3 regions of the Alteromonas sp. ABV4_150 genome follow, and region 3 is predicted to be linked to each of the others. Evidence: predicted binding sites of a transcription regulator. Region 3 holds the regulator's gene; each other region holds the start of a gene.
What was found. The regulator FliA, encoded in region 3, starts transcription of late flagellar genes. The targets are predictions, from matches to a motif close to CTAAAGNTNNNNNNNNNNNNGCCGATA.
Positions count from the first base shown of each region.

Region 1: the regulator FliA is predicted to act here: its motif matches at 8,284-8,310, upstream of ACYX4M_RS16540 (VC2046/SO_2500 family protein).
Region 2: the regulator FliA is predicted to act here: its motif matches at 2,744-2,770, upstream of ACYX4M_RS12630 (flagellar protein MotY).

Region 1 covers NZ_CM149971.1:3,818,302-3,828,308, reverse strand. The annotation lists gene ACYX4M_RS16590 (efflux RND transporter permease subunit) at 1-796, opposite strand, end outside; gene ACYX4M_RS16585 (efflux RND transporter periplasmic adaptor subunit) at 857-1,786, opposite strand; gene ACYX4M_RS16580 (TolC family protein) at 1,779-3,176, opposite strand; gene ACYX4M_RS16575 (hypothetical protein) at 3,249-3,626, opposite strand; gene ACYX4M_RS16570 (cation diffusion facilitator family transporter) at 3,646-4,545, opposite strand; gene ACYX4M_RS16565 (DUF3703 domain-containing protein) at 4,532-4,897, opposite strand; gene ACYX4M_RS16560 (cation efflux transmembrane domain-containing protein) at 4,894-5,520, opposite strand; gene cadR (Cd(II)/Pb(II)-responsive transcriptional regulator) at 5,600-6,022, shown strand; gene ACYX4M_RS16550 (EF-hand domain-containing protein) at 6,359-6,607, opposite strand; gene trhO (oxygen-dependent tRNA uridine(34) hydroxylase TrhO) at 6,660-7,655, opposite strand; gene ACYX4M_RS16540 (VC2046/SO_2500 family protein) at 7,727-8,251, opposite strand; gene ACYX4M_RS16535 (response regulator) at 8,373-10,007, shown strand, end outside.
Region 2 covers NZ_CM149971.1:2,896,524-2,906,530, forward strand. The annotation lists gene ACYX4M_RS12610 (TonB-dependent receptor domain-containing protein) at 1-662, shown strand, start outside; gene ACYX4M_RS12615 (bacterioferritin-associated ferredoxin) at 783-977, opposite strand; gene ACYX4M_RS12620 (peroxiredoxin) at 1,253-1,858, shown strand; gene rnt (ribonuclease T) at 1,933-2,568, opposite strand; gene ACYX4M_RS12630 (flagellar protein MotY) at 2,907-3,779, shown strand; gene glpQ (glycerophosphodiester phosphodiesterase) at 3,817-4,677, opposite strand; gene ACYX4M_RS12640 (hypothetical protein) at 4,667-5,050, opposite strand; gene gloA (lactoylglutathione lyase) at 5,123-5,518, opposite strand; gene ACYX4M_RS12650 (SDR family oxidoreductase) at 5,709-6,419, opposite strand; gene cspE (transcription antiterminator/RNA stability regulator CspE) at 6,747-6,959, shown strand; gene ACYX4M_RS12660 (hypothetical protein) at 7,124-7,303, shown strand; gene ACYX4M_RS12665 (M20/M25/M40 family metallo-hydrolase) at 7,580-8,998, opposite strand; gene ACYX4M_RS12670 (putative periplasmic lipoprotein) at 9,197-10,003, shown strand.
Region 3 covers NZ_CM149971.1:2,761,693-2,771,699, forward strand. The annotation lists gene flhF (flagellar biosynthesis protein FlhF) at 1-1,291, shown strand, start outside; gene ACYX4M_RS12005 (MinD/ParA family protein) at 1,297-2,163, shown strand; gene ACYX4M_RS12010 (RNA polymerase sigma factor FliA) at 2,160-2,891, shown strand; gene cheY (chemotaxis response regulator CheY) at 2,928-3,311, shown strand; gene ACYX4M_RS12020 (protein phosphatase CheZ) at 3,346-4,101, shown strand; gene ACYX4M_RS12025 (chemotaxis protein CheA) at 4,114-6,363, shown strand; gene ACYX4M_RS12030 (protein-glutamate methylesterase/protein-glutamine glutaminase) at 6,392-7,522, shown strand; gene ACYX4M_RS12035 (ParA family protein) at 7,551-8,315, shown strand; gene ACYX4M_RS12040 (chemotaxis protein CheW) at 8,323-9,123, shown strand; gene ACYX4M_RS12045 (chemotaxis protein CheW) at 9,141-9,632, shown strand; gene ACYX4M_RS12050 (DUF2802 domain-containing protein) at 9,693-10,007, shown strand, end outside.

The sequences.
Region 1 (10,007 bases), 1.1 Mb from region 3:
TTACCGTGACGGGAGATCGGTTTGTAAGCGTTACCACCACGTTACCGATGTCCTCAACGCTCGAAAGTCTCGCTTGTGAACGTACTAGTATTTGCTGGCCGTTGCGTTCAATGTACCCAGCGCCCTGATTAGCGTTATTTCGATTTAATGCCCGCAATAAATCGTCAGTACTAACGCCGTAATTAAGCATAAGTTGAGGATTAGGCTTCACATGATACTGTTTGGTAAACCCCCCAATAGCATTAACCTCTGTTACCCCTTTCACCAAGGCCAGTTGAGGTTTCACCACCCAATCGTGTAACTCTCGAAGCGCCATTGCATCAAATTTTCTGCCATCGACAGTTACTGTGCCGGGCTTCGCGCTAAGCGTGTACATGTAAATTTCACCCAAACCTGTGGCAATCGGCCCCATCTTAGGCTCAATACCATCGGGCAATTGGCTTTTGATAATGCCTAGCCGTTCGTTTATGAGGTTTCTGGCAAAATAGAGATCCGTGCCTTCTTCAAAAACGGCCGTCACTTGTGATAAGCCATAGCGCGATAGTGAACGTGTGTAGTCCAAGTTTGGTAATCCTGCCAAAGCGTTTTCTACCAAAAAGGTGATACGTTGTTCAGTTTCAAGCGGTGAATAACCTTCTGCTTGTGTGTTGATTTGTACCTGAACGTTGGTGATATCGGGTACGGCATCAATAGGCAGCTTTTGATAACTGAATAGGCCTAATCCAATCACCAAAAAGGAAAGCATCAGAAAAATACCGCGCTTTTCGATTGCGGTACGAATAATGGAAACTAGCATCTTAAACCTCCCTTAGAACTACACGCCATTTGACAGGGAAATATCAGTTGTAGTGAGGCATTAATGATCATGGCCTGCCTCCGATTTTTCCAAATCTGCTTTAATTATGTAGCTATTGGAAGCCACGACGCGTTCGCCTGCTTCAAGGCCACTGATAACCTCGATATAGTGACCATCTGAGACACCAAGCTCTACCGCTCTGGGCGCATACTCATCACCCTCAACCACAAAAACAACTTGTTTGGCTTCATACTCTTGCACAGAAGATAGAGGAACCGAATGACTTACTGACTTAGTTGACGTCGTAACTTGTGCTTTGACCAGCGTACCGAGTGGCCAATATCCAGTACTATTATCGACAGCTACATTGGCAAGAGAGTGTGGATTGCCATCAGCTGAAGGCGTAATATATGCAATCTTGGAGGTTTGGTTGAAACCTGCGTGGCTTAGTTCAACTGACTGTCCAACCTTGATGCTGCTAAGCATTTGTGAAAAAACGGTCAGCTGTGCCCATACGTTTTTATAGTTAGCTAACGAAAAAAGTACTTGCCCGTTTGATAACTCACCATTATTCGCATGTCGCGCAATCACATTGCCATCAAAAGGTGACGTGATGGAATAACTTTTTAAACTCTCATTGGACTCAACAACCGCTAAAATATCACCTTTCTTAACGGAATCGCCAATGTTGACTTTTACATCTTTAATAACACCGTCAAACCGTGCTCTTATATGACTTAATGAGGCGGGGTCTGCACTAATTCGCCCATAAAGCGTACTCGTTAACGCAATATCGCGTGCGAGCACGGGAGTTGCAGAAATACCATTCTGAATTGCTGTTTCATTGCTCATTCTTACGACTTCACCTGCGTGATTGTCTTGATCGCTGGAACTTACATCACTGTGTTTACCTCCTGCGATTGCGGTTAGGCTATAAAGGCTAAGGGTGAAGATAGAAATAAGTACTTTTTGTATTGTGAATTTATTCATAATCATGACTTCTTATCGAAATGTTAGATGACTGCTGCCAATTGCTTTTGTGACTTGGGTGAAATGAGTCATCATTGTGCTCATTCGTCAGCGCGAGACCTGTGAGTGTTTCAATTTCTGTTTTGCTTAAGTGAACTTGAGACGCTGCCTCTATTAATGTCAGCCGGGTTGTCAGAAATTCTTGTCGAGTAGTTACCCATTCCAAGTAGCTGAAACGGCCCTCCAAATAGGCGTTCTCGACTAAATCTAACGCGCCCTTTAACGGAGGAATCACCTTGCGCTGAAGTGTGTCAATCTCTAGCAATGCTCGTGTATGTTCGCCTAACGCTTGATTAACTGAATGTAATAGGCTTCGAACGTTGCTTTGTCTTTGCTGCTCTATTGCGTCAAGACGTGCCCTGTTTGCTTCATATTCACCAAGGTTTCGTTCTTTTTGAAACAATGGAACGCTTACTCCGGCAACCAGTGCTGTTTCATCAATACCTTGCATTCTGCGAAGCCCCGCTGACCACTCAATATCAGCGCGGTTATTCGCTTGCACTAAACGAAGCTGCGCCGCTTGCACACGGCTTTGTTTAGCGTATAGGTCAATGTGAGGGCTATTTTGGATTGCGACTGCCAGCGCATCAAACGACTCAATCTTATTAAAAGCAAAAAGATCGCCTTCCACACGCTTAAAGCTCGGTACCTGCTCCCCCCACATGATGGATAAACTGCGCAAGGCAAACGTTAGGTCCTGTTGAGCTAGATTAACATCGAGCTTTGCTTGGGCCAGCGCAGCTTGGGCACGTTTTTGTTCTAACAAGGGGGACGCGCCTGCTTCAACGCGTTTCGTCACGGCATTCAATGTATAAAGTGCAAGTGCCTCTGCATCTTTTATGACGTCTAAGTTCGCCTGCAATACGAGTACTTTGATGTAACGACGATTAAGCTCACCGAGGATATCTAAGGTGAGTATTCGCTTTTCAACATCTTGCTGTATTCTTCGTTCAGAGAGTACATTCAACCTTGCTGCTGGCTTATCATTGAGCTGTAACACTGATGATAATGTCAAGGTAACTTCAAGCTCTTTGAGACCTGATACCTCGCCAGTTCCCAAAAAGTTCTCTAATTCAACCCCTGCATTCAATGCGGGTTTAAGCGCCGCCGTTTTTGACTCTCCGTCTATAACACGTTGTTTAAATTTAAACTCATACAGACTTGGATTATTGGCAAGTGTTAGTCTAATAGCGTCCTCAAGAGTCAGCGTTTCTCGTATGGGCGCTTGGACACTTTTGTCTACAAATCTGTTGGTTTTCGCCGCATGAGCGGTCGGTGGACTGAGTAATAAGCCCAGTATGCAACTGCACACAATGGCAGATGCATGCCCGAAAATAGGAAACATTTTCATTGGAATATCCTAATAATTTATCAATATTTAGCATCGCGAGTGTTATCAGCGCGGTGCTATCGAAAAAACGTACTAGGAAGTAATTTTGGGGGGGCGAAGTAAGCGGTTAATAGGTGCGTCAATTACCGCATCTAAATAGTTGAAATTGTGGACTGAAACCACTGTTTTCAGACTGTTGATATGACTCTGACTGACCCATTGTGCATGTGTGCCATGGCAGTGGCCGCAATGGTGACAATCAGCAGGATTGTGGTGCTCTGTACTTACTTTATCACTGGTTTCATTGGCAGACAGCTCAGACTGCACTTGCTCGTGCTCAGAATGCTTATGCTCGTGTTGCAAGTGCTGAATGTCTATTGCATGAAAATCTAACGAATTCGCCACAGCAGAAAACGACTGAAAGAGTATCAGCGAGATCACGATGTAACTTATGCGTTTTAGATTTTTCATGTATGAAAGGTTACCAAGCCTAATTCACTTCGTCACGACATTGTTCATTAGCAAACTCCAGCTCAACTGTCGTATGTTCAAATTTATACTTTTCTAACGAACTGTGTATGTTTTCTTTGAGTGATTGGAGGTGCTCGAGACTGACATCTTCATCAAGAACAAGATGGACCGTCATTACGTTACGCTCACCGTCTAGAGACCAAATATGAAAATGATGAAGATCACTTACCTTATCGTTTGCCAGTAAATCGCTTCGAATCTTTGAAAGCTGTTCTTCATCGGGCGTTGCTTGCAAAAACAGCATTAGGGTTTCTTTGAGATTGCGGAACACATTGAAAAGGATGAACAAAGTAAAGCCAATGGATAAGATTGGATCTAAAATAGGCCAAGGCTTAAACATTAAGACGATGGACACGATAAATACTGCTACCCAACCAAGCACATCTTCCAGCAAATGCCAGTTGAGGACTCGCTCATTTAATGAGTCTCCCTCACTCAGTTTATAAGCCGCAAAGCCGTTTACTGCCATCCCAAAGATAGACAATAAAACCATCCCTTCAACTTGGGGCATTTCAGGCTCAGCCAAACGAGGTATCGCTTCAAGCAATATCCAAATGGAGCCTACCGTCAGCACAATACCGTTAATCAATGCACCGAGTAAGGAAAATCTTTTGTAGCCGTATGAGAATGTTTGATTAGAATCTTTATCGCTAAGCTTGTTTAATCCCCACGCTGTACCAATGGAAAGACTATCACCCAAATCGTGCACTGCGTCAGCCATAATAGCGGTGCTGTTGGTAAGCCATCCACCAATGAATTCAATAACAGTGAACACCACATTTAAGAAAAACGCCCATCCAATACGTTTAGACGCGTCGGTTGAATTCTCTTGCGAGTGTGAATGGTTATGACTGTGCATTTCTAATTTTTTCCAATATGGCTTTGTTTTCGGGTGAAATAGACATTGACTTGAATGGACTCACGTTTGCCCCACCAGTATTGCCCTCAGGCAATAAGCCAATTGGAGTTTTAGTCAGCGCACCTAGCATTCTAAAAATTTGTCCAAATATCTCTTTAAGGTCGCGGCGTTCTATTCCAAATTTAAGCATTTCATAATGCACTCGTGTGTGGTGGTATGTTGAGTGCTGACCGATGACATGAGCATCCTCTAAGGCCTTAAATCCTGCTTTATTGTCATTGTTCGAAAGGGATTGATGCGCGGCGCTCAGTTTTTGAAGTATGTAAGGTTTTGCTGCTTGAGTGAAATTCATACGATCTCTCCATTCGTCGAGCTGTTTTCACGGAATTCCTGTCTGGCGTCTTTTAGAATTAAGACTGCGCCTCGTAACACAACGATAGACACAATAAAACCTATGACCAAATCAGGCCAACGAGTATCGAATAGATAAACCATCACACCCGCCAATATCACTCCTATGTTTGCAATGACGTCGTTTGCCGAGAATATCCAACTTGCTCGCATATGCACCTCGCCATTTTTTTGTTTTCTGATTATCGCCAAACATATAACGTTAGCGATAAGTGCAACACCGCCCATGCCCATCATAAGCATAGATTCAGGCCCACTTCCAAAGGTTGCGCGACGAGCTATGTCAAACAAAATTAATAGGCCTAATGCCAATTGAAAATATCCACTTACCTTTGCAGCATTGGCTTTGTGAACAATTGTTTTCCCTACTGCATATATACCAACACCGTAAACGACTGCGTCAGCCAACATATCAAGGGAGTCTGCAATAAGTGCTGTTGAGTCAGCGAGTAACCCTACACTCATTTCAATGATAAACATCACAGCATTGATGCCCAATAGCCAGTAGAGAACTGCCTTTTGTTCTTGGTCTTTTATCTCAATTTCGCACCCACAACCACTCATAAAAACACTCGCTTTACTCACCTATAACGCGAGTGTAAACTCTATACTTGGTATAGAGTCAAGCTTTAGGCAAGTTAAAATGAAAATTGGGCTTCTGGCAGCTAAGACAGGGTTAAGTATTCAGACAATTCGTTTTTATGAGCGTAAATCACTATTGGCTGCACCTGAGCGAACGGCATCGAATTATCGAAGCTACTCTGAAGATGCACTGAAGCAGTTATTGTTTATAAAGCAATGTCGCGCATTAGATATGACAATCGAGGAAATTAAATTAGTACTGGAAACCCGAGCAAACCCAGAGAATAGCTGCGAAAACGTTAATACTACAATAGATAAGCATGTTGACGATATCGAACATCGGATAGCTGAATTAAAAGTACTACAAGAAACACTGATTTCAATTCGTTCTGCTTGCGATCATGATAAGAAGGTTAAAGAGTGCGGGGTATTGCATCAATTAGATAGCATTGCAGAAGTGTGTTCTTCTAGTACGGAGAATTAGTCTCGAATTATCAGTTTTATGTTGGAGCTTTGTCATAGGTATTCGGCTAAAGCAGCCATTCAATTTTTATTAGTAGCATGACCGTTGATTACCTCATTCGTGTCATTAAAATCTTAATGAGCCAAGGTCTGCTTCACGCTCAAAGCAGCCGTCCAACAATATACTCGTAAACCTAAATTTACCAACTTTTGCGCGCGCAAAACTCTGGCATAAAAAAACGGGTGCTTTTCAAAGCACCCGTTTTAACGATTTCTGTTTGCGTAGCTATAAGCTTTTCAGACACACTCAATAGAGCATACACAAAACCTAGCGATGGTATGGTTTACTAAGTAAAACTTAGTACTCCCACCATCCTTCTTGCCACCACTCCAAAAACTCTTCGAAGTCGATGTAACCATCGTCGTTACTATCGATAAGCTTAAAGCCTTCTTGTACGTGGCTAGCTTTAGTCTTTGGTGAGATTACGGTTAGAAGCTCGATGAACTCAGGTAAATCGATTTGGCCATTGCCATCACGATCAAAAAAGCTGAAGTCCTTTCTAATTTCTTCAATTTTAGATTCTGAAAGTTGAGTGCTCACTCGCATTCCTTATTTCAACTGCAATAACCACGAGTGTAACGCCCTTCTTTCTGACTGTCTACGCCTGATTTTCTTTTGCTTTAAGTGCGCGTAAACGTTGAGCTTCTGCTTTTTCCTGACGCTTTTGTTCCATTGTCAAACGCGCTTCGGTGCCAACGTGTTCTTGCTGACGCTCTTTCGCTAGTTGTACCTGCTTTTCACGTTCTCTAAAGCGAGCAATTTGATCGTCCGTGTGAGTACCGAAGCAGTGTGGACAGCTTACACCTGGCTCATACTTATCGCTTTGCTTGTCTTCTTCGGTAATAGGAAGTCGACACGCGTAGCACTGCTCATAGTGACTCTTCTCAAGATCGTGGTTTACCGCAACGCGATTATCGAATACAAAGCAGTCGCCTTCCCACATAGACTCTTCTTTCGGCACATCTTCAAGATACTGTAATATACCGCCTTCTAAGTGGTAAACCTCTTCAAACCCCTGCTCTTTCAAATACGCTGTCGACTTTTCACAGCGAATACCGCCGGTACAGAACATGGCCACTTTTTTATTTTTTGACGGGTCGAGTTCTTTCTCTACGTATTCTGGAAATTCGCGGAACGTATCGGTTTTAGGGTCAATGGCGTTCTTGAAAGTGCCAATTTCTATTTCATAACCGTTTCGGGTGTCAATTACGGTTACATCAGGATCGCTTATAAGCGCATTCCAATCTTTAGGCTTGACGTAAGTGCCTACGGTTTGGCGAGGGTCGATACCTTCAACGCCCATAGTCACGATTTCTTTTTTAAGTTTCACCTTTGTGCGATAGAACGGCTGTTCGTCGTGAAGTGATTCTTTGTAAGAGATTGGATTGATACGTTCATCACTGTTCAGATAAGCAAGCAATGCGTCAATACCTTCACGGGTACCAGAAACTGTACCGTTAATGCCTTCGTGGGCAAGAAGAAGCGTACCTTTGATACCATTTGCTTCCATAGTTTCTAGAAGCGGCTGGCGGATTTCTTTAAAGTTTTCAAGCGCAACAAATTTATACATTGCGCATACAATATATTTAGACATATTTTAACCTTTGCTGATTGGAGCGTAAGACCAGTGCAAAAATGCGGCGCGCAATATAACAAAACTGAGCGTTAAAAACTAGGGTAGCTCCCGTTATCACGCTCGCCTTGCGAAGATATAACATCGTAAAGTAACGTATTATCTTCTTTTATGGCGTTGTCATATTGCCTTTTTAATCGTTTCTGCGTCGCTAGACTGCAGTTATCTACAACGTCATCCGGGATGCGTTTTGCGTCATCGGTTTGAGCTAACGGCTCGGGTTTCATACTAAGATGCAGGCGTGCGCCTTCGTAGTCTGTTGCAACCAAATTTGAATGCACACGCATATCTACCCACTCGCTTTCACTGGCAGATAATGAAGGGCGTCTGTAGTGATTTAATGCCGCGAGTTGTGCCTCTATACTATTTCGGGCGTCAGCGTCTGGCGTTGCAGCTTCAATTTCAAAGGGTTCAGCTACGCTATGTTGCTGCATTGCAAGGTATAGCGAGAACAATGCTCCCTGCGATGAAGCACGAGCAAGTACACCACTTCGCTCCCAGTAAATACTGGGGTCTAGTTTTGTCTGTTCACTTGCTGAGGCTAAATCTGATGACATTCGTACACAGTGCTGTTTAAGTATACGTATGTTGTCGGCAAGATAATGTTTTTCTTAAGCTTATTTTCTAAAGTTAGATATACTTTCAAATTATGATAGGGCGTTTATTCACGGATTCGAAATGCAATTTAGCAACAAACAAGTATTGATTGTTGAGGACCAGCGTCCTTTCCTTCTGCTTTTGAAAGGACTAATGCACTCAATGGGCGCGTCTGATGTCGTGACTAAGTCTTCTGCTGAACAAGCGGTATCGCTGTGTAAAAAGCACAAATTTGATATTGTAATTTGCGACTTACATTTGGGTGCTGAAACCAAAAATGGCTATGAACTGATAGAAGAGTTGCGCACGCGCAGGCTAATAAACCCCACTTCAGTGTTTGTTCTTATCAGTGCTGATAGCGCCCGCCCTGTAGTGCTTGGCAGTATTGAGCGTCGTCCCGATGACTTTCTTATAAAACCTTTTTCACAAGTGCAGTTAAAATCTCGAATTGTTCGTGCGTGGCAAAAAAGACAATTTCTTCATCAAGCGTTCAGCTTGATAGATCAAGGTGAATACAACAGCGCCATAGATCATATTGAAGCGCTTTTAGAAGCCCCTCGTCATTACAAAGGTCATTGTGAGCAATTGCTAGTGGAGCTCTATTGGCGCATAGCTCAACCTAGAAAGGCGCTGGACGTATTAAGAAATTACATCGACGGAAAGCCAGTGCTATGGGCACAGATAGCTATTGGAAGAACCTATCTACTGTTGAACGAACATGAAAAAGCGATATCCATTGCCAAGAAAACGTTAAAACGGAACAGATTCAATGCTGATGCTCATGATATTCTTGCGCAAGCGCATCATGCCTTGGAAGCTGGTGAAAAGGCCCTAGATTCAATTAAAGAGGCTATTAAACTATCGCCGTTCTCTTTACCTCGCCACTTTCAGGCTTGTGAAATTGGCCGGGAAAATGACGATTTAGTGCTAGCAGCCAACTCTAGCCAAGCAATTTGGGATCTATCAAAACGCACTGTACATAAGAAAAGTTTACATTGGTGCGGCATGATACGCAGTTTGCTTGATGTTGCTGAGTCAGCGGACGATAAAAAGCAGCGTAATAAGTATCAACAAGAAGCGTTACTCACGTTACAACGGGGTAAATTCGATGAGTACCTGTACAAAATGGATAGGGATTTCGACGTAGATATTTTTGGCAATATTATAAATGCAAGAATAAGTGCGATTGACGGAAAGCTTATCGATGCAAAGCGTCATCTTAACAAGTCGCAAACGCAACTCGATGATAAATACTCAGAGGTACCCACTGCATTTATTCCAGATAGCATTAACGTTATGTACAAACTCGGAGAATTTGACGACGCGTTAGCGCTAAACGCCATTCTTAGCGCTAGAGATGAGGTACTCGACCAAAACAGTTCAAAGATGCTGGAGACCCAAGCACAAAGCGCACAAAAAAGCCTAGCTAGCTACCAGCAGTTTAATCGTGAGGGTATTCAACACTATCAGCAGCAAGACTATGAGCGCGCCAAAGCTTCATTTGCTCTCGCTCAAGGTTTTGCCCCGGTGAATACAGGCGTAGCGCTAAACTTGCTTCAATGTCTTCTTCAGATAGCCATACAAGAAGATAAGGCCGATGTGAAGTTAGTAAACGAGTGTAAACGACTGTTTAAGCTTATCGATGATATGCCTCTAAAAGCAGCCTATAAAGAAAAATACGACAACATTAGAGATGAACTATCTAAATTTATAGGA
Region 2 (10,007 bases), 130 kb from region 3:
GTCTTTCAGATCGCATCAGTACTACATCGGCCATTCCTTTAACCGATAACGACGTTAATGCGCTTATTGCGCAAGGACGCCCCGATGCAGCTCGATACAATTCAGCTAAGTATTTTACCAACGATTTTGATACTAAAACCCAGGGTATCGACTTAGTTGTAAACTACAATTTTGCGTTAAGTGACTGGTCAAACTCTGTGTTAGTTGCCTATAACTGGACAGACACGCAAGTTGAACGCGTATCTCTGTATCCGGTGTTAAGCGATGGGGAAACAACGCTTTTGCCCAACTTAACAGAGGCTCGAATACGTATGTTAGAAGACAACCTTCCTGCTCATAGAGGGAGCATTACGTTAGAGCAGTCAAGAGGTGAGTGGGCCTTCACTTGGCGTATAAACTACTATGGTAAATTTTATGAGGACCATCTTGACGCTTCGGCAGGCTTAGATATCTACGGCAGTGCACTAACCACTTTTGACGCTCAACTCGCTTGGAAAGTGTCGCCTGATACTCAACTTACTTTTGGTGCACAAAACCTATTTGATGCATTGCCGGATGAAAATCCGTTTAAAGGTGAGGTTGGAGCGCTTTATCCACCCACATCTCCGGGCGGCATTAATGGTGCGTTTTACTATGCTGGTGTGGAGTATCGCTTTAAATAGCTAATAGTTCTGACGAAGCTGATTTGCAGTAAGGAGAAGGTGCTAAAAGGCACCATCCAAGATGGATAAAACTTCGAGTTAATAGATAGGGTAAGCTTGTCTGGAGTCACGTTGCGCTAGTTAGCCTACGTCTTTAAAAAGCGACTCATCAATAATGGTTTGGTCGATAATCTGTTGCGCCATGCTGATGCACTTACCGCACTGTGAGCCCAGTTCTAAATGTTGACGTAACTCACGCACATTTCCCACGCCGTTTTCTTCAACCGCCGCGCGAATGCTTTTATCCGTTACCCCATAGCACATGCAAACAAACATTAAACGTACTCCAAATAAATCTGTAAATGATAATAATTGTTATTCTTTATTTTGGCAAGTAGATAATGGCAGATTTAATGAACCGGAACTGGGTAATGACTGGGCAGTTTCGCTTTATACTGACAAGTTATTGGTAGGAGCAGTAAAAAAACTCATTGTTTAGCATTGTTATTTCTCTATTCGTACCTATTTTCTGGGTAGGAAATTTCTCATCAAAGTGATTGCGCAATGTAATCACCTTTATTATTACAATCCAAATATAAATGGAGAGACTCATGAGTGTATTAGTTGGCCGTCCGGCACCTGATTTTACTGCAGCTGCGGTACTTGGTAGTGGTGAAATCGTAGATTCTTTCACACTAAGTGAAGCTATTAAGGGCAAAAAAGCGGTTGTATTCTTCTACCCACTAGATTTTACCTTTGTATGCCCGTCAGAGCTTATCGCTTTTGACAAGCGTTTCGACGAGTTTAAAAAGCGCGGTGTTGAAGTAATTGGTGTTTCAATCGACTCTCAATTTTCACACAATGCCTGGAGAAATACCCCGGTAAACCAAGGTGGTATTGGTCCAGTTAAATACACTCTTGTTGCTGACGTGAAACACGACATCTGCCAAGCATACGATGTTGAGCACCCGGAAGATGGTGTAGCTTTCCGTGGTTCATTCCTAATCGACGAAGAAGGTATGGTACGCCACCAGGTAGTAAACGACCTTCCACTTGGCCGTAACGTTGACGAAATGCTTCGCATGGTTGATGCACTAGCGTTCCACGAAGAGCATGGCGAAGTTTGCCCAGCAGGTTGGACTGAAGGTAAATCTGGTATGGACGCATCACCTGAAGGTGTAGCTAAATACCTATCTGAAGAAGCAGATAAGCTATAAGCAAACCTGTTAAAAGATAATAGAAAAACAGCGCCTTTTGGCGCTGTTTTTGTTTATGGCGTTTATTGAAAAAACTATTCTTGATTTTCTACTGGCCAACCACCTAACGCCTTATAGCGATTTACCATATAGCAAAATAGTTCGGTGGTTTTTTGTGCATCGTAAAGGGCGCTATGTGCTTCATTTTGGTCAAACGATATACCCGCCGCTCGACATGCTTTTACCAGTACAGTTTGACCAAGAGCAAGGCCCGCTAGGCTGGTGGTATCAAAGGAAACAAATGGATGAAAGGGCGTGCGCTTTATATTGCAGCGCTCAATCGCCGCATTAACGAAGCTTTGGTCAAACGTTGCGTTATGAGCAACGATAACAGAACGCTGACAGTCTGCATTTTTCTGTGCTTTGCGAATGCCTTTACATAAATCCTTCATGGCTTCGCTTTCCTCAATAGCACCTCGTAATGCGCAATTTGGATCAATGCCATTAAATTCTAACGCCGCGGGCTCAAGGTTAGCACCCTCGAACGGATCTATGTGGTAGTGAAAGGTTTGATCAGGATGCAGTATTCCGTTTTCATCCATTTTCACAGTAACCGCAGCTAACTCTAATAAGGCGTCAGTACTTGCGTTAAATCCGGCTGTTTCAACGTCGATAACAACGGGAAAATAACCTCGAAAGCGCTGGCAAAGAAGGGGCGGATTGGCAGACATAAACACTCTTGTAAGACTAGATTGCAGAAACTGGTTGGCCGCTTACATGCGCACCTACCTGCGAAACTTATGGAAAACAGAATTATCGCAAGGATATCTTCGAGTTGCTAGTTTCAATTTAAAAACCGCGTAGGATGAAAGTGATAATAGTACGAAACGGTGATGGTATTAAGCGCTAAACTTTTCTACACTTTGGACGATAATTATATTAATCATGAATTTTTTAAAAACTCAGTTTGCGGGTTAGGAAGATTGAGTACGATTCATGGCGCTTGATAAGTGGTGGGCGTATCTAAGGCCTACATCAATATTAGTGTGACTTTCGTTATGGTGTCGAAATGGTGTTGAAATTAAAATATATCGCTTTATTGGGGATGGTGGGGTCATTGTCATCCCATGCTGCCATGCGGCAATATTCTGCAACCATAGAAAGCTCCAACTGGCGTATTGATACTGACACGCGCCTGCAATGTACACTTAATCACGAATTGCCCGGTTACGGCGAAGCCATGTTCACAAGTTCAGCTTCGAAGCAGCTGAACATGGAATTTGAATTGGACATGTATTTGTTGCCAAGCAAGTTTGGTGTAGCTGCGGTTTACTCTGTCCCACCGAAATGGATGCCCGGTGTAGCGCCAAAGACCATTGCGGATATGACTATTCGCAAGCAGTACAATGGCGACCTGCCACAAGATGCAGCATGGACCATGCTATCTGAATTAGAAAAAGGCTTTTGGCCCACGATTTACTATCAAGACTGGTATAACAAATATGACCAGGTGAGCGTGGCATTAAACGCAAGCAACTTCTCAGGCGTGTATCGCGACTTTGTTAAGTGCGTGTCGAACCTGCTTCCTTTTAGTTTTGATGACATTGCTTACACCGTATTGTCTTATCAGAATAACAGCACCGAACTTACTAAGTATTCACAAAAGCGTTTAACTATGATTGGCGAATATTTAAAAGAAGACAGCGAATTGGAGCTTGTGCTTCTTGATGGATACACGGACAGTTACGGTGGCCGTTACAACAATGAACAATTGTCTATTCGACGGGCTAATGAAGTAAAAAGCTATCTAACTACGCTAGGTGTACCTGAAGATAGGATCCAGCTGACTGGGCACGGTGAAAAACGTCATATCGCGCCTAACGATACGCGAGAAAGCCGCGCGCAAAACAGACGCGTAGTGGTGCGATTATCTAAGTCTTAGGCCCTTGCTCAAGCGCCTCAAACCCGGTGAGGTTGCGTTAGTTTGGTTTGTCTCGCCAGGTTAATACAGGCACTAAGTGGTCGGTGAATACGCCATCAGCCTTCACGACCTTGTGTAATGCGTCCAAAGTTTGTTCTCCAGTCATGCCCGTCGGAAGGGCATCCTGACGATAAGTGTAGGGATGAATGGTTAGCTTGTTATCGTGGGCGTACTTAACCCAGCTAGCTGCCTTTATTTCCCCTTTAGCCATCGCCTCATTATCCATTAAATGGCCTAACCAAGGGCCTACTCCGTTCGCGTACGTCGCAACTTGCTTCATGCCTTCTTGCGTACGCAGCCAATCGTAGTCGGTGTCGCTTTCACCCCAATCGTTCTCGCCAATCAGCATTACCACTTTGCCCTTATAGCCAAGGGTTTCACGAATGCGCTTTACTTCGTTAAAGTCAAAGCACTGCAGGTAGCTATTGCCACTCTCACCCGCAAATCCGTAGTTATTTAATGTGTCGATAACCATCTTACTGGCATCAACACCTTCAGCAATGTGAAAAGCAGGGGACTTTACTTCTGGATATACGCCTACAGACGTGCCGAATTGGCGATTAAGCTCGCTGATTAGCTCAAAGTGTTCACTTAACGTGGCCACTTTAAAATTAGCCTGGGAGCCGCGGTACCTACTTTTAAAAACTTGTTTGCCATCACTGTTGGCACGCTCATGTACCCGCAATGCTCGAAGCTCTTCGAGGGTGAAGTCACGGGCGTAATAGCGTCCGTCCTTTCGGTGACGTGCTGGAAAAATATCTTCTACATTAGTGACTGTCTCTAAGTGAATGTCGTGTAGTACCACCGGAATGTCATCTTTGGTTATAACAACATCCTGCTCTATAAAGTCAGGACGCAGCGAGAACGCTAGCGTGGCTGCCTTCTAGGGTGTGCTCCGGCAAATAGCCAGAAGCACCGCGATGGGCGATAACGGTAAAATGCAGTTTTTCACTAGTGGTATGTTCTGCTTCAGCGTGCGAGGTTTTACTATTCGTAGCATCAGCTGCAAACGCACTCACAGAGGCAAGGGCACCTGTAAATAGCACCACCAAAGCAGGTAGTAACGATGCCAATCTAGTCGTGTATCTATTGCGCAACCTAGCATTGCCCTTTAATAGCAGCTTGAGCTGGTTCGACGAACCCGCTATACCCTTGCTTACCCAGTTTAAAGAAAATAATAAGCGGTTACCTAGCATGTGACTGCCACTCCATGTGTTTACTTTTATCGCCATCTTATTTATGCCGTACATTTCACAGAAAGCTTACGTTACAAGCGCTTAGAAGATATTGGCGACGTCGTGCTGCTATAGTGAAATAGACTTATTTTGAATAAGTTCTATGGCATACCCATCTGGATCGCGTACAAAAGCGATGACGGTAGAGCCACCTTTTACAGGGCCGGGTTTACGATACACCTCAGCGCCATTTGCTTCTAAGTTTTCGCAAAACTGATAGATGTCGTCTACTTCAATGGCGATGTGGCCGTACGCGTTACCCTTATCATAGGTGTTGTCACCCCAGTTATAGGTAAGCTCTAACACAGTGCTATCGGTCTCTTCTCCGTATCCTACAAAAGCGAGGGTGTACTCATACTCTTTGTTTTCTGATTGTCTGAGAAGGTGCATGCCCATCAATGAGGTGTAAAAGTGAAGTGAAGCCTCTAAGTTTTCAACTCGAAGCATGGTGTGAAGCATTCGCATAACTATTTCCTATTTGAACCATCAGAATTACCCGATGGTACACTGCATTGTAAGTGCGCGTTTGCAGTTGCCACATGTATCCAGAACTCCACTCATACAGAGCACATTCATTGATATACACAAACAACGCACCATGATAATGGGGAAATGTTAACGCTTTAAGACAGTTTTACAATTCCACTTAAACGTATTAAAAACCCCACATGCCGATATTATCAATTTTAAGTCTACGTGGTTGGCTTAACAGATAAACCACCATTTTGCCTAAGTCTTCGTTTTGAATCAGCCCCTTGTCTACTTTCTCTGATCCTGTTTTCTGTGACTGAATTAGCGCAGGGTTGAGCGAGTGAACGTGAATGCCATAAGGTCGCACTTCCTCTTGAAGAGCTTTACCAAATCCCACCAATGCGAATTTCGACGCGCAATAAACGCCCGCATTGGCATATCCATTTAGTGCCGCCTGAGAGGCAATATTAATAATGTAACCTTCTCGATTTTCAATCATATGGGGCACCACTTGCTTACACATAAGGAAGGAACCTTTTACATTGGTATCCATCACTTCGTCCCAATCGTCTTCACTGGTTTCCCAGATGAGCGTTTCTTTACCAAACCCACTGTTATTGATAAGAACGTGAAGTTCGCCAAATGTATTTTTAACTTCTTTTACGAAACTTGCGACTTCATCACTCTTTGATACATCACATTTTGCCCCAATGACTTTACCGGGGAATAGCGCATCTAACTGTTTAACTGTCTTGGTTATCGTTTCTTCAGTGCGTCCGCAGATAGCTACTTTCATTCCTGCTTCTAATAGAAAGTGAGTTATAGTTTTACCCAGCCCCTTGCCGCCACCTGTCACAATGGCGGTTTTACCCGATAACAAATACATATCTGTCATAATTAAAACCTAGCGAAAAAAGAATAAGATTAACTTAGCTGGTATTGGCGTTATACAAACATACGTATTCATTGTGGGAGGCGTAATTAGATCGCATTGCAATGCTTAAAAAATAATCCCGAAATAGTTGGACATCGCGGTCAATAACCTGTACTGTCTCGCCCGCTCTAGATATGTTTTATGCTTTACCTAATACTGCGCTGTACCTTTCTTTATACCTTCAAATTGAAGTGCTAGATAGATATACAACTGCTTTACTAGCTTAGTTATGTCTATTGCTATTCGGTGGCTTCCACCATTACATCAATTTTTTAAAAGGTTATTATTATGTCTAATTCTGTAAACGGTACAGTTAAGTGGTTTAACGAAGAAAAAGGTTTCGGTTTCATTACTCCTGAAGCTGGTGGCAAAGACGTATTCGTACACTTCCGTTCAATCACTTCTGACGGCTTCAAGACTCTTGCTGAAGGTCAAGCGGTTAGCTTTGAAGTTGAGCAAGGCCAAAAAGGCCCACAAGCTGCTAACGTAACAGTTCTTTAAGACCTGTAAGCAAGCTTAGGGTTATTTCTCTTATCTGAAGTAACCCGCAAAGATGGGCTCTTTTTCACATAAAATGTGAAAAGAGCCTAATTTTCGTTTTTAGATTTCTTAACCCAACCTGCGAGGAATTCAAAACAAACAATATCAATAAAGAAGTATTTAATATGCAATTTCAAAACTCTATCTCTACCATTAACAGCCTTATTCCAGGTGCGTTAATTTCAAATATCTCTATAAATAAAACTGCTGTTGCCTTTAAACATGCGAATACCTACCGACATGTTCAGTTATCATCAAGACAAGAAGCAAAGCGATTTATTGATCAGCTTATTCAAGAGAGCTAATTAAGTTCTAACTACCCATTCTATGCTTTCGTGCTTAATAACAAGCGCTTAAGAGACTTTATCGCTGTATAGTCAATAATGATGCTAAAAGGCTAAAAGGCTAAAAGGCTAAAAGGCTAAAAGGCTAAAAGGCTAAAAGGTTATAGGTCTTGCGTGTTCAGTCGTGCAACTGCGTCGTATGTATTAAGCGCTGTAAATAAAGGTGTGCTGTTACAAGAAAAGCATTGGCTAGTACGGGTGTGTACTAACCAACGTCATTATAGAAGTAACCTGTGGTTATTGTTTGGCTTTTAAGTCGACGTCTGAATCTGCTAACAGGTATATGCTTGCTGCATAAGCTGCAATGTTTTGCGCCAGTTCATCAGGGTTAATTTTATCTAATGTGTCATCAGGCGTGTGATGAAGATCGAAATAATCTCGTCCGTTTTGATTTAACCGAATAGTAGGTACGCCTTTCGCTGCTAGCGGTATAATGTCGGGGCCGCCACCAGCAACGTCTGAACCACCGCGAATTATACCTAGCGGGGACAGGAATTTTGCGATTTCATCTACCAGCGCTGTTGCTTCAGGGTTCACATTGGACACAAGTTGCCAAATTGTTTGCGCACCAAAATCAGACTCTGTAGCAAGTACGTGGTTAGCAAGGTTCTTTTCATGCTGTTTTGCATAAGCAAACGCGCCTAACAAGCCTACTTCTTCAGCGCCAAACATAACTACACGAATGGTGCGTTTAGGGCGTTCAGGCAGTGATGCAATTAATGCGGCTGCCGCTGTGGTAATAGCAACGCCCGCACCGTCATCTACAGCGCCAGTGCCGAGGTCCCAGCTATCTAAGTGACCACCAATGAGCACAATCTCTTCAGGCTTTTCACTACCGACTAAATCCAGTATTACGTTGCCGCTGTTTACTTCGCCTTTCCACTTTGACTCAGAATGGAGCGATAACGACAGTGGTTTGCCTAAATTATGTAGGCGTCGTAAATGATCTGCGTCGGGGTTAGAAATAGCAACTACTGGGATATCAGCCCACTCATCACCGTCTGAGCTCATCATGCCAGAGTGAGGGAAGCGATGAGAGTCTGAGCCTACCGAACGTACAACTAAGGCTTCAGCACCACCGCGTTGCGCATGTTGCCAACCAATACGGCGGCGCTGATTCGCTTGACCATAGCCTGCACCCGTTTGGCTTTTTACCATGGCGTCGCCATCGACAAACGCAATTTTGCCTTTCAGCGCGCCGTTTTTAACTGCGGTTAGTGCATGAATATCCCTGAAATACACGATGTCAGCGTTGATCTCGCTCTCTGAAGGAGCCGCTCCACCTAACGCGGTACCGTAAAGGGGCTGCATGTATGGCTCAGTAAGTGAAATATGTAAGTGACCCCTGTCCCAGAAGGGCATGGTAAACTCTTCAATGCTCACTTTATCAAACCCAAGGTTCTTTCCTACCTTAACACCCCAATCTCTGGCGCGCTTTTCTGCTTCTGAACCGCCAAGGCGTGGGCCTATCTCTGTAGTGAGTGATTCTACGATGCTATAGCCTAAGTTACTTTTCAGCGCTTTTTGAATTAGCGTCTCGGCATTTTTCTTTTGCTCGTCAGTAATGGGGGAAGTTTCAGCAAAAACACCGAAACTGCATGCACTTACTAGTGCACCAAACGCTAGATTCCTAGCGATGTTATTCAATCGGGACATGTGTTCTCCGTGGATTATTTTTATATTTTTGTTTATTTGCTTGAGCAAAAATATGACGTGCTTATCATAGCCAAATTGAGATGTGCTTTCGAGGTAAACCACAAGCCGAAGTCGTAAGTTAATCGCAAAGCAGGTCTACTTGGTTGTCAAAAATAATGTTACCTTTTGAAAAGGAAAAAAATAACAAGGAAAGTAAATATGAAAATGTCACTCTATACTTATTTCAAACATAGCACATTAACCTTCTCTGGCTTTATCAACGATAAGACTTACTTCGCTTCACTGGTTTGTGCATTCTTGCTTGTTGGTTGTGGCGGTAGCTCAAATGATAATGACAGTGTAGTAAGGCCAAATTCAGTACTAGGCGTATGGTTTGGGCAAACTTCAACAGCTGAAGATGGGCAAGAAGAAGTTGTTATTGCGGTCTCCTCTGAGGGTAAGACTATTGTATTTTCGCAGGCCTCGCGAGACACGCTTATTGCTCACGGCGACATAAGCGAAGATACCTTTACTTCTGACGATACCATGCTGTATCCAGGAGAAGGCATGACTAAGCATGGCACAATGCAGTTCACAGCGAATGGTGACAGTTTAGAAGGCTCAGCGACAGTATCGGGTCTCACATTTGATTTCTCTGTCAACAAAGTCAGCGCTACCGAGGATGTTTCACTTATCGATATTGCTGGCAATTATGCAAGTTCTTGGTCTGATGGTGCTTACACTCGTTCGTTCGCTATCGATAACGAAGGGATGATCAGCGGTTCAGATACTAATGGTTGCATATACTCAGGCTCTGTTGAGCCAATTAGCGGGATCAGTTCGCTTTTCAATATTAAGATTAAAGCAGAGGTATGCTTTGAAGATTTCGATTATGAAGGGCTTCTCGCTTATGGCGTATTTCCCTTTGAGTATCAGAACTCAATTATTGAGAGAAATGGTATTGTCATAGCATCAGAGGCCTCATCGAGAGCTTATGCTTTTCGCCAATTTAGCCCTCAAGATTAAGGCT
Region 3 (10,007 bases):
TGTAGCAGCCTACGACAAAGAGCCTGAAGCTAAGCTTTTCACGCCAAAGGCGGCTCCACAAGCTGCAGCTAAAACACCAGGTCAAAAGGCCGTGCCTAGCTTAAGTGAAATTATTGGCGACGACGGCCCTGACAGCTTAAAAGCATTGCTGGAAAAGCAGCATGGTGGAAAAGCGCAGACAACGAATACTCTTCAGCCAGATCAACCTATGTCAGCTAACGCTAAGCACGCCAATGAAATAGCATCACACTTAGACTTTTCAGAAGCCTTCATTGACGATATAGAGACGCAATCACCTGTTGAAGATAGTAAAAATCAACACGCTTTCCCCGAGCATCAAGCTTCAAGCATGGGAGAGACACCTGCATCTCAGTCTGCTGAACTAGCTCAAATCAAAGAAGAATTAGCCTCGCTTCGCGATGTGTTGCAATATCAAGTGGCCGACTTGATGGAAGCGAAGAACAAACGTCAAAAACCTGTTCATCAATACCTGGTCACTCGATTAACCGATATGGGCTTAAGTAGTGCACTTGCAACACAGCTCATTAGCTATACACCTGCTCATTACAACGAACGTGACGCATGGGTATATCTTCTTAACCTATTGGCTAATCGCATAAATGTTACCGGAAACGATATACTTAGCTCACAAGGTGCCGTTGCATTAGTCGGGCCTACAGGTACAGGTAAAACAACCACTGTTGCAAAGTTAGCCGCTCGCTACGCGCAGAAATACGGTGCAGAGTCGGTGGCTATGATAACCATTGATACGTATAGAATTGCAGCCTATGAGCAGCTAGCAACATACGGAAAAATTATTGGCTGTACTGTGCGAAAAGCGCAAACTAGTGAAGAACTTGCAGATTTATTGTTCCAACTTCGTCATAAGCGACTAGTATTGATTGATACGGCTGGATTTAGTCAACGAGACAGTCGATTAATTAAACAAATTAAGCAGTTTGATAACGGACAAATGCCAAAAGTTAAAAAATATTTGGTAGCGCAAGCTAATACGCAATATCCTGCTTTGCAGAGAATCATTCAAGCGTATGATGATATTGAACTAAGTGGCTGTATTTTCACAAAGTTAGATGAGTGCTACTCTTTAGGAGAGGTGCTTAGTGCAGCGGTTGAATATCAACTACCGGTTAGTTATGTCACCGATGGCCAAAAAGTGCCTGAAGACATTAAGATTGCAGAAGCGAAATCTTTAGTTTCCGCTGCTGCAAAGCTTTATAAAAAGTACGGTTTGAATCATACTAGTGGCAACAACGCAATTAAAACAGCATAAGCAGTATGATTGACGATCAAGCGAGTAGCTTAAGAAAAATGAAGCAATCACGGTTAATCAAAGTAATCGCCGTCACTGGTGGTAAGGGTGGCGTAGGTAAAACAAACATTACACTTAACACCGCTATCGCCATGGCGAAGCAGGGCAAACGTGTAATGGTTCTTGACGCGGACCTTGGCCTTGCAAATGTAGATGTGATGTTAGGCCTGCGAGTCGAGAAAAACCTATCTCACGTTCTCTCTGGTGAGTGCACGTTAGACGAGGTTTTAGTAACCGGTCCCCATGGTATTAAGATTGCTCCTGCCACCTCTGGTACCCAGTCAATGGCAGAGCTCTCACCTACGCAGCACGCAGGCTTAATAAGAGCGTTTAGCGAACTGCGTTCTCAAATAGACGTATTAATTGTCGACACTGCGGCCGGCATTTCAGACATGGTGTTAAGCTTTTCTAAAGCATCCCAAGATATCATGGTCGTGGTTTGTGATGAGCCTACGTCATTAACAGATGCATACGCACTGATAAAAATACTTAACCGGGAACACGGTGTTTTTCGCTTTAAAGTTGTGGCCAATATGGTTCGCGATGTGCGGGAAGGTCAGGAGTTATTTAGTAAATTAAGCAAAGTGACAGGGCGTTTTCTTGATGTTGCACTAGAATTAGTGGCAACGGTGCCGTTTGATGAGAACATTCGCAAAGCAGTGCGCAAGCAAACCGCTATTGTTGATGCTTTTCCAGGCTCTCCTGCCGCTGTAGCTATAACAAAGTTGGCAAGCAGGGCACTTACTTGGCCTATTCCAGCGCAGCCCGGTGGCCATTTAGAGTTTTTTATTGAACAATTAGTTGCAGAAAAAGCCGTAGGAAGTCAACGTTGAACAGTAAGGCAGCCGCTTATCAACAGCAAACAGATAAATCGCAGTTAGTCGAAAGGCATGCGCCTCTGGTTAAGCGTATTGCGCACCATTTGATGGCGCGACTGCCTGCAAGTGTACTTGTTGATGACCTTATCCAATCTGGCATGATTGGGTTGCTTGAGGCCGCGCGAAATTTTGACGGGTCAAAAGGCGCAAGCTTTGAAACCTTCGCGGGCATCCGTATTCGCGGCGCAATGCTTGATGAAATACGCAAAGGTGATTGGACACCTCGTTCTGTTCACCGCAATGGTCGCGCGATTACTGAGGCGATATCTCAGGTAGAAAGTGAAACTGGGCGCGACGCAAGAGATGCTGATATTGCTGAGAAGCTGAATGTGAGCTTGCAGGATTATCACCAGATGCTCAATGAAGTCAATGCCGGGAAGTTGGTGGGCATTGAAGATTTGGGGGTGTCGGAAGATGTGATCACCACAGAGCAAACCAGAGGTAGTGATGCACCGCTGGAAGATTTGATGCAGGGGGCTTTTCAAAAAGCGTTGGCCCATGCAATAACGACATTACCCGAGCGAGAAGCGATTGTTCTTTCACTTTATTACGATGAAGAACTAAACTTAAGAGAAATAGGCGAGGTTCTTGACGTAAGCGAGTCGAGAGTCAGTCAAATTCACAGTCAAGCCATGTTAAAACTCAAATCACGAATGAAGTCGTGGCAAGCTGACGAAGAATAGAAATTAATAACAATTAACCCCTCAGTGGAGGCTATTTTGGATAAAAGCATGAAAATTCTCGTGGTCGATGACTTTTCAACCATGAGACGTATCATCAAAAACCTACTCAAAGACTTGGGTTTTGCCAACATTCAGGAAGCGGATGACGGCAGCACTGCATTGCCAATGTTACAACAAGGTGATTTTGATTTCGTAGTTACTGATTGGAATATGCCTGGCATGCAGGGCATAGATTTACTACGCGCAATCAGGGCAGATGATAAGCTTAAGCACTTGCCTGTGCTTATGGTTACCGCTGAAGCGAAGAAAGAACAAATTGTAGCCGCCGCGCAAGCAGGTGTTAACGGCTACGTCGTTAAACCTTTCACCGCAGCAACGTTAAAAGAAAAATTAGATAAAATATTCGAACGTTTAGGTTGATCCAGACGCTCAACAGATAAATGAGGTTTACTGGATGTCAACGAATGTAAACGTTCCAATATCGTTAGAAGAAGCAAAGCAGCTTGTCACTTATCTTGAAGAGGGTGACAAGACTTCAGCTAACGCTCTACTTGAAGCCGTCTCAATGAAAGAAAATGTTGAGTTGTTTGCTGAAGTAGGAAAGTTAACGCGTCAACTTCACGACGCATTGAATAACTTCCAAATAGACGATCGCATCAAAAATCTAGCCACAGATGATATTCCTGATGCACAGTCCCGCCTTACCTACGTTATTGAAGAAACTGAAAAAGCTGCTAATACTACTATGGATGCCGTCGAAGCGAGTATGCCGATAGCTGAATTGCTTTCACAGCGAATCGAAAAGGTAATGCCAGAGTGGAAAAAGCTGATGAACCGTCAGATTGAACTGGGTGAGTTTAAGGCATTATGCGCAGATTTAGACGAATTGCTGGAAGACGGTTCGAATCAGTCAGCTAAACTTACACAGTTACTTACTGAAGTTTTGATGGCACAAGGTTATCAAGATTTAACTGGGCAAGTTATTCGCCGCGTTATAGACCTGGTTAAAGAGGTAGAAGACAGCCTTGTAAACATGTTGACTATGTTTGGCGAGCGTGACGGTGCAGAACAAACTAAACCATCTAGCGTTAAGGCCGATAAGGTTGATGGTGTAGAGGCGGAAGGCCCAATTATTGATGCTGAAAAACGAGATGACGTCGTTTCAGGTCAAGATGATGTAGATGATCTTCTGTCTAGCTTAGGTTTTTAGGGGAGCGGGTGCATGTCGTTTGATGTTGACGAGGAAATATTACAGGACTTTCTAGTTGAAGCTGGAGAGATACTTGAACAATTACAAGAACAGCTCGTTGATCTTGAGAACAATCCTGAAGATGCGGATTTGCTTAACGCAATTTTTCGCGGCTATCACACAGTAAAGGGGGGAGCAGGTTTCCTTTCTCTTACTGAGTTAGTTGAAATTTGTCACGGTGCTGAAAACGTCTTTGACGTTATGCGCAATGGCCAACGAACGCTAACGCCTGAGTTAATGGATATCATTTTGCAAGCCACTGATGTGGTAGTTGAAATGTTTGAACGAGTAAAAGCACAAGAGCCGCTAGAGCCAGCAGATGCACATCTTGTCGACTTGCTACACAAACTAAGTCGCCCTGAATCTCCAGATGAAAACATTTTTGAAAACGCTAATGGGCCTGTGGCTGACCCCGAGGTTGTTGAAGAAGAACCGGAGTTAGTTATAGAGGAACCTGCTCCTTCAGCGTCAACTTCCAGTGAGAGTGACGGTGGTATCGACGAAATTACTGAGGATGAATTTGAGGCTCTTCTCGATGAGCTCCATGGCGGTGGTGCCCCAGGGAAGTCTGCGTCGGTAAAACCGGAACCAGCTACAGCCAAATCAGCTCAAGAAACAGCTCCCGCGGCGAGCTCAGATAGTGATGACATCACAGATGAAGAGTTTGAAGCGCTTTTAGATGACCTCCACGGAAAAGGCCAGTTTGGAGGGGAAGAAAAGAGTGCTCCCGTGGCTGCACCGGCATCAGCTCCAGCAACCGGTGCAGGTGATGAAGAAATCACCGACGATGAGTTTGAGGCGCTGCTAGACCAACTCCACGGCTCCGGTCAAGGGCCTACTAAACAAGGCTCTGCTGCAACGGCACCTGAACCTCCTGTAGATAAAGCGGCCACCGAAGCTGTTCAGAAGGCAAAGCAAGCAACCCCTAGTTCTGCGCCTGAGGTGAAGCCTGCATCCAGTGCGGCGAGCCCAGCGAAAGCTAGCACAGCATCTACGCCAAAAACGGCTGCCAAGAAAGATGATAAGAAAGGAGCTCCTGCTCCACCGCCTGCCGAGACGACGGTACGTGTAGACACCAAACGCTTAGATCAGATTATGAACATGGTCGGCGAGCTAGTTCTGGTTAGAAACAGACTGATAAGCTTGGGTATCAACAGCAACGACGAAAGCATGTCGAAAGCCATTGCTAATCTAGATGTAGTGACGGGTGACTTGCAAGGTGCGGTAATGAAAACCCGCATGCAGCCCATTAAGAAAGTTTTCGGGCGTTTTCCTCGCGTTGTACGTGACCTAGCCAGAAGCTTAAAGAAAGAGATTACCTTAGAGCTTGTAGGTGAAGAAACGGATTTAGATAAAAACTTGGTTGAAGCATTGGCCGACCCGCTTGTGCATTTGGTTAGAAACTCTGTCGACCACGGAATAGAAATGCCAGATGACCGCGCGGCCGCTGGTAAGCCTCGCATGGGTACGGTTCAGCTATCAGCATCTCAAGAAGGCGATCATATTCTTCTTACTATCGAGGACGACGGTAAGGGTATGGATGCGGAGAAGCTAAAAGAGATAGCTATTAGTCGTGGCGTATTAGATGCGGATGCAGCCGCACGAATGTCAGATGTTGAAGCGTTTAACCTTATTTTTGCGCCAGGCTTCTCAACGAAGACTGAAATTAGTGACATTTCAGGTCGCGGCGTTGGCATGGATGTGGTTAAAACCAAAATTAATCAACTAAACGGTACCGTCAATATCGATTCGCAACTTGGCAAAGGCACGCGATTAGATATCAAAGTACCGCTAACGCTAGCAATTTTACCTACATTAATGATTGTTGTGGGGAAACAGACCTTTGCGTTACCATTAGGTGCGGTGAACGAAATAATAAATATGGACATCAAGAAGACCAATACGGTGGATGGCCAGCTCACAATGATAGTTCGTTCAAAAGCAATTCCATTGTTCTTCCTTGGCGAATGGTTGATCCGAGGCCCCAAAAACATCGATAAAGAAAAGGGGCACGTAGTTGTGGTGCAAATTGGTACGCAGCAAGTAGGGTTTGTCGTTGACGCGCTGATAGGCCAAGAAGAAGTAGTTATTAAGCCCCTTGACGCATTGCTACAAGGTACACCTGGTATGGCTGGTGCGACAATTACTTCAGACGGTGGTATTGCATTAATTTTAGATGTTCCGAGCCTGCTAAAACGGTACGCGCGTAAACCAATCAAGTAAGGCGATGAATTAACAGGAATGATAATCCATGGTCTTTAAAGTCCTAGTCGTCGACGACTCGACCTTTTATCGCCGTCGAGTACGAGAAATTCTCGATGGCGATAGAGAGCTTGAAGTTGTTGGAGAAGCGAGAAATGGGCAAGATGCATTAAACAAAGCGGAAGCACTTAAACCAGATGTAATAACCATGGACGTTGAAATGCCAGTTATGGATGGTATTTCAGCCGTTAAGGTTATTATGGATAAACGTCCAACGCCAATTTTGATGTTTTCCTCGCTAACGCACCATGGCGCACAGGCTACGCTTGACGCACTAGAAGCCGGCGCCCTCGATTTTTTACCAAAGAAGTTCGAAGATATTGCGCAAGACAGGAAAGATGCTTCGCGCTTACTTTGCACTAAAGTTAGGTTAATAGCGCGAAGAGGGCTAGGTGTAAAGCGTCCTTCTCTTCGCACAATGGAAACTCGAAAACTGCCTGACAACGCGCCAAAGCAAGCTTTTTTCAAAACATCGGGGTTGCTATCTGGTCACAAAGATGCTGATAAGCAACCTACTGTTTCTTCGGTAAGAGCAACCGGGAAAAAGTACGAATGTTTAGCGGTAGGGGCGTCCACGGGAGGGCCGGTTGCACTGCAAAAATTGCTTTCCCCCCTGCCGGCAGAATTCCCTTACCCTATATTGTTAGTGCAGCATATGCCCGGAACTTTTACTACTGCATTTGCACAGCGTTTAGATAGCAATTGTAAAATTAAAGTAAAAGAAGCAGAGCATGGCGATCTCTTAATGCCTGGACATGCCTACCTTGCTCCTGGAGGAAAGCAGATGCTGCTTGAAACAATTGGCAGCAATAAGCGAATTTCTATCGTTGATGCCAGCCAATCTGATAAGGTGAGTTACAAGCCAAGCGTTGACCTGACGTTTAGCTCATTAGCTAAAGTCTATGGAGGCGACGTACTTGGTATTATCTTAACGGGAATGGGTGCTGACGGAAGAGAAGGGTGTCGGTTACTCAGAGATAAAGGCGCGACTATTTGGGCGCAAGATCAAGACTCATGTGTGGTTTACGGAATGCCTCAAGCTGTCGCTGTGGCTAATATATCCAGTAAAAATATCAATATTGACGATATGAGCAGTTGCGTTCAAACCGAAATGCGATAGCAGTTTGAACTGTAATGGAACAGTAATTATGAAAGTGTGGACTGTGGCAAATCAAAAAGGCGGAGTAGGTAAAACTACTACAACCGTAAGCCTTGGCGGCTTGCTTGCTCAAAAGGGCAAACGAGTGCTTATGATTGACACTGATCCTCACGCATCGCTCAGTTATTACTTTGGTATTGATGCAGAGGCGACAAGTCATTCTGTTTACGACATTTTTATTAATTCTAATCAGATTACTGCCGATAAAGTAATGGACTGTCTCAGTCCTACAAAACTCGACAATTTATATGTGCTACCAGCGACCATGGCTCTGGCAACCTTAGACAGAACAATGGGCAGCGAACAGGGTATGGGTTTAGTGTTAAAAAAAGCACTCGCAAAGATATCCGATGAATTTGATTTTGCTATCATCGACTGCCCTCCTGTTTTGGGCGTGTTAATGGTCAATGCGCTGGCGGCTTGCGATAAGGTAATTGTTCCGACTCAGACAGAGTATCTGGCCCTTAAAGGCTTGGATAGAATGATTCGTACTATGGAAATCATGGGGCGTTCGTTAGATAAGTCTTTTGACACCCTAATCATTCCTACTATGTTTGATAAACGTACAAATGCCGCACTGGCGTCGAGAAAGCGATTAATGAGTGATTACGGTGAACGTGTTTGGGAGGGGGTCATTCCGGTGGATACTCACTTCAGGGATGCTAGTTTGGTGCAGCTTCCTATCTCTGCTGCTTACCCAAGGACAAGAGGTGTAAATGCCTACGATAAACTGTTAGCCGTATTGGAGAAATAACAAGACCATGAGCAAGCAATCGCCATTTGCCCGTGAAGAAGTAATGGAGGCATATTTAGACAGCCTTCTGAAAGAGCCTGAAGCTCCTGAGGATGTTACTGCGCGCACGGCAAGACTGCTTGAGCAAGCCTCTCAACAAATGGCTGAGTCAACGCTTGTTTCTACAACTAGCGAACCGCTGGTCAATGATGAAGAAGTGTTAGCACAAGAGGCCTCTTCGTTAATTGAAAGTCAGAATTCACAAACGAGTGTAAGTGAAAAACAGCATTCGTTCGCTGACGTCCCTGCTCAATCGGAACAAGAAAGTGAGTTAAGTACTCCTGAGAAGTTAAAAACTCCACTAAAGGATACTCTCGGTTTTCGTTTTCAGGCGCTATTCTTTGAGGTTGCAGGGCTAACACTTGCGGTACCCCTAACATCGCTAGGTGGTATCCATCAAATTGAAAAAATAGGCCCCTTATTTGGAAAACCTGACTGGTTTATGGGTGTAATGTTGCACAGAGAGTCTAAACTAAATGTTGTAGATTCTGCAAAATGGGTAATGCCAGAAAAATACGACGAAAATCTCGCACAATCGCTCAACTACCGATATCTTATAATGTTAGGAGAGAGTGCGTGGGGATTAGCAAGCGAAAAGCTTGTAAACACGGTCAATTTGACTACCGATGACGTAAAATGGCGCGAGTCCACAGGTAAGCGTCCCTGGTTAGCAGGGATGGTTAAAGAAAAAATGTGCGCGTTAATTGACGTTGAAGAATTAATATCTATGCTTAACAGAGGCTTAGGCAGTAACGACCAGACGCCATAGTATTGGGAGCCAGGTTCATGAGCGACGAAAGAATGAATAATAACGCTACTGACAGCAACGACGAAGTCCTTCAATGGGTAACGTATCGCTTAGGTGAAGAAACTTACGGTATTAACGTAATGCAAGTACAAGAAGTCTTGCGTTATACCGAAATAGCCCCTGTACCCGGCGCGCCTGATTATGTGCTTGGTATAATAAACTTGCGTGGTAACGTGGTAACCGTCATTGATACCCGCGCACGTTTTGGGCTACCGCCAACGGAAATCACGGACAATACACGTATAGTGATTATTGAATCTGACGAACAGGTTGTCGGTATTTTGGTGGATAGTGTAGCCGAAGTGGTGTACCTGAAATCTTCAGAAATTGACAGTGCGCCTAACGTTGGTACTGAGGAAAGTGCTAAGTTTATACAGGGTGTAAGCAACCGCGATGGCGAGCTGCTTATTCTGGTCGACCTTAATAAATTGCTAAGCGACGAAGAGTGGGATGAGCTTAGTAATATCTAAATAAATGAATAGGCGGTATATATTGTTAATGCCGCCTAGATTTCCCCAAGGGTTACGTCCATGGATTGGCAGCTTGCTGCACCTACCTTAATTGAACTTATCTTGTGCGTCGGAATTGTTGTACTTGTTGTTGCTATGAGTATTTTGTACTCACAGATTAAACATTTGCGCGCATCATTAAGTGAAAGTGAGCAGAACTGTGTGTCGGCCATTGCGCGCATTGAAGCGCTTGCTAAAAACGCAAATAATCAACAAACTGAAGCCCAAGCTCGTACATTAGTTATTACTCGCCACCTTCAAGAGCTAGACGAGAAACAAACTGACCTTGAAAACCAGCTTCGTGAGCTCAAGCTCCAAGACCCCTCGTTGCGGCTA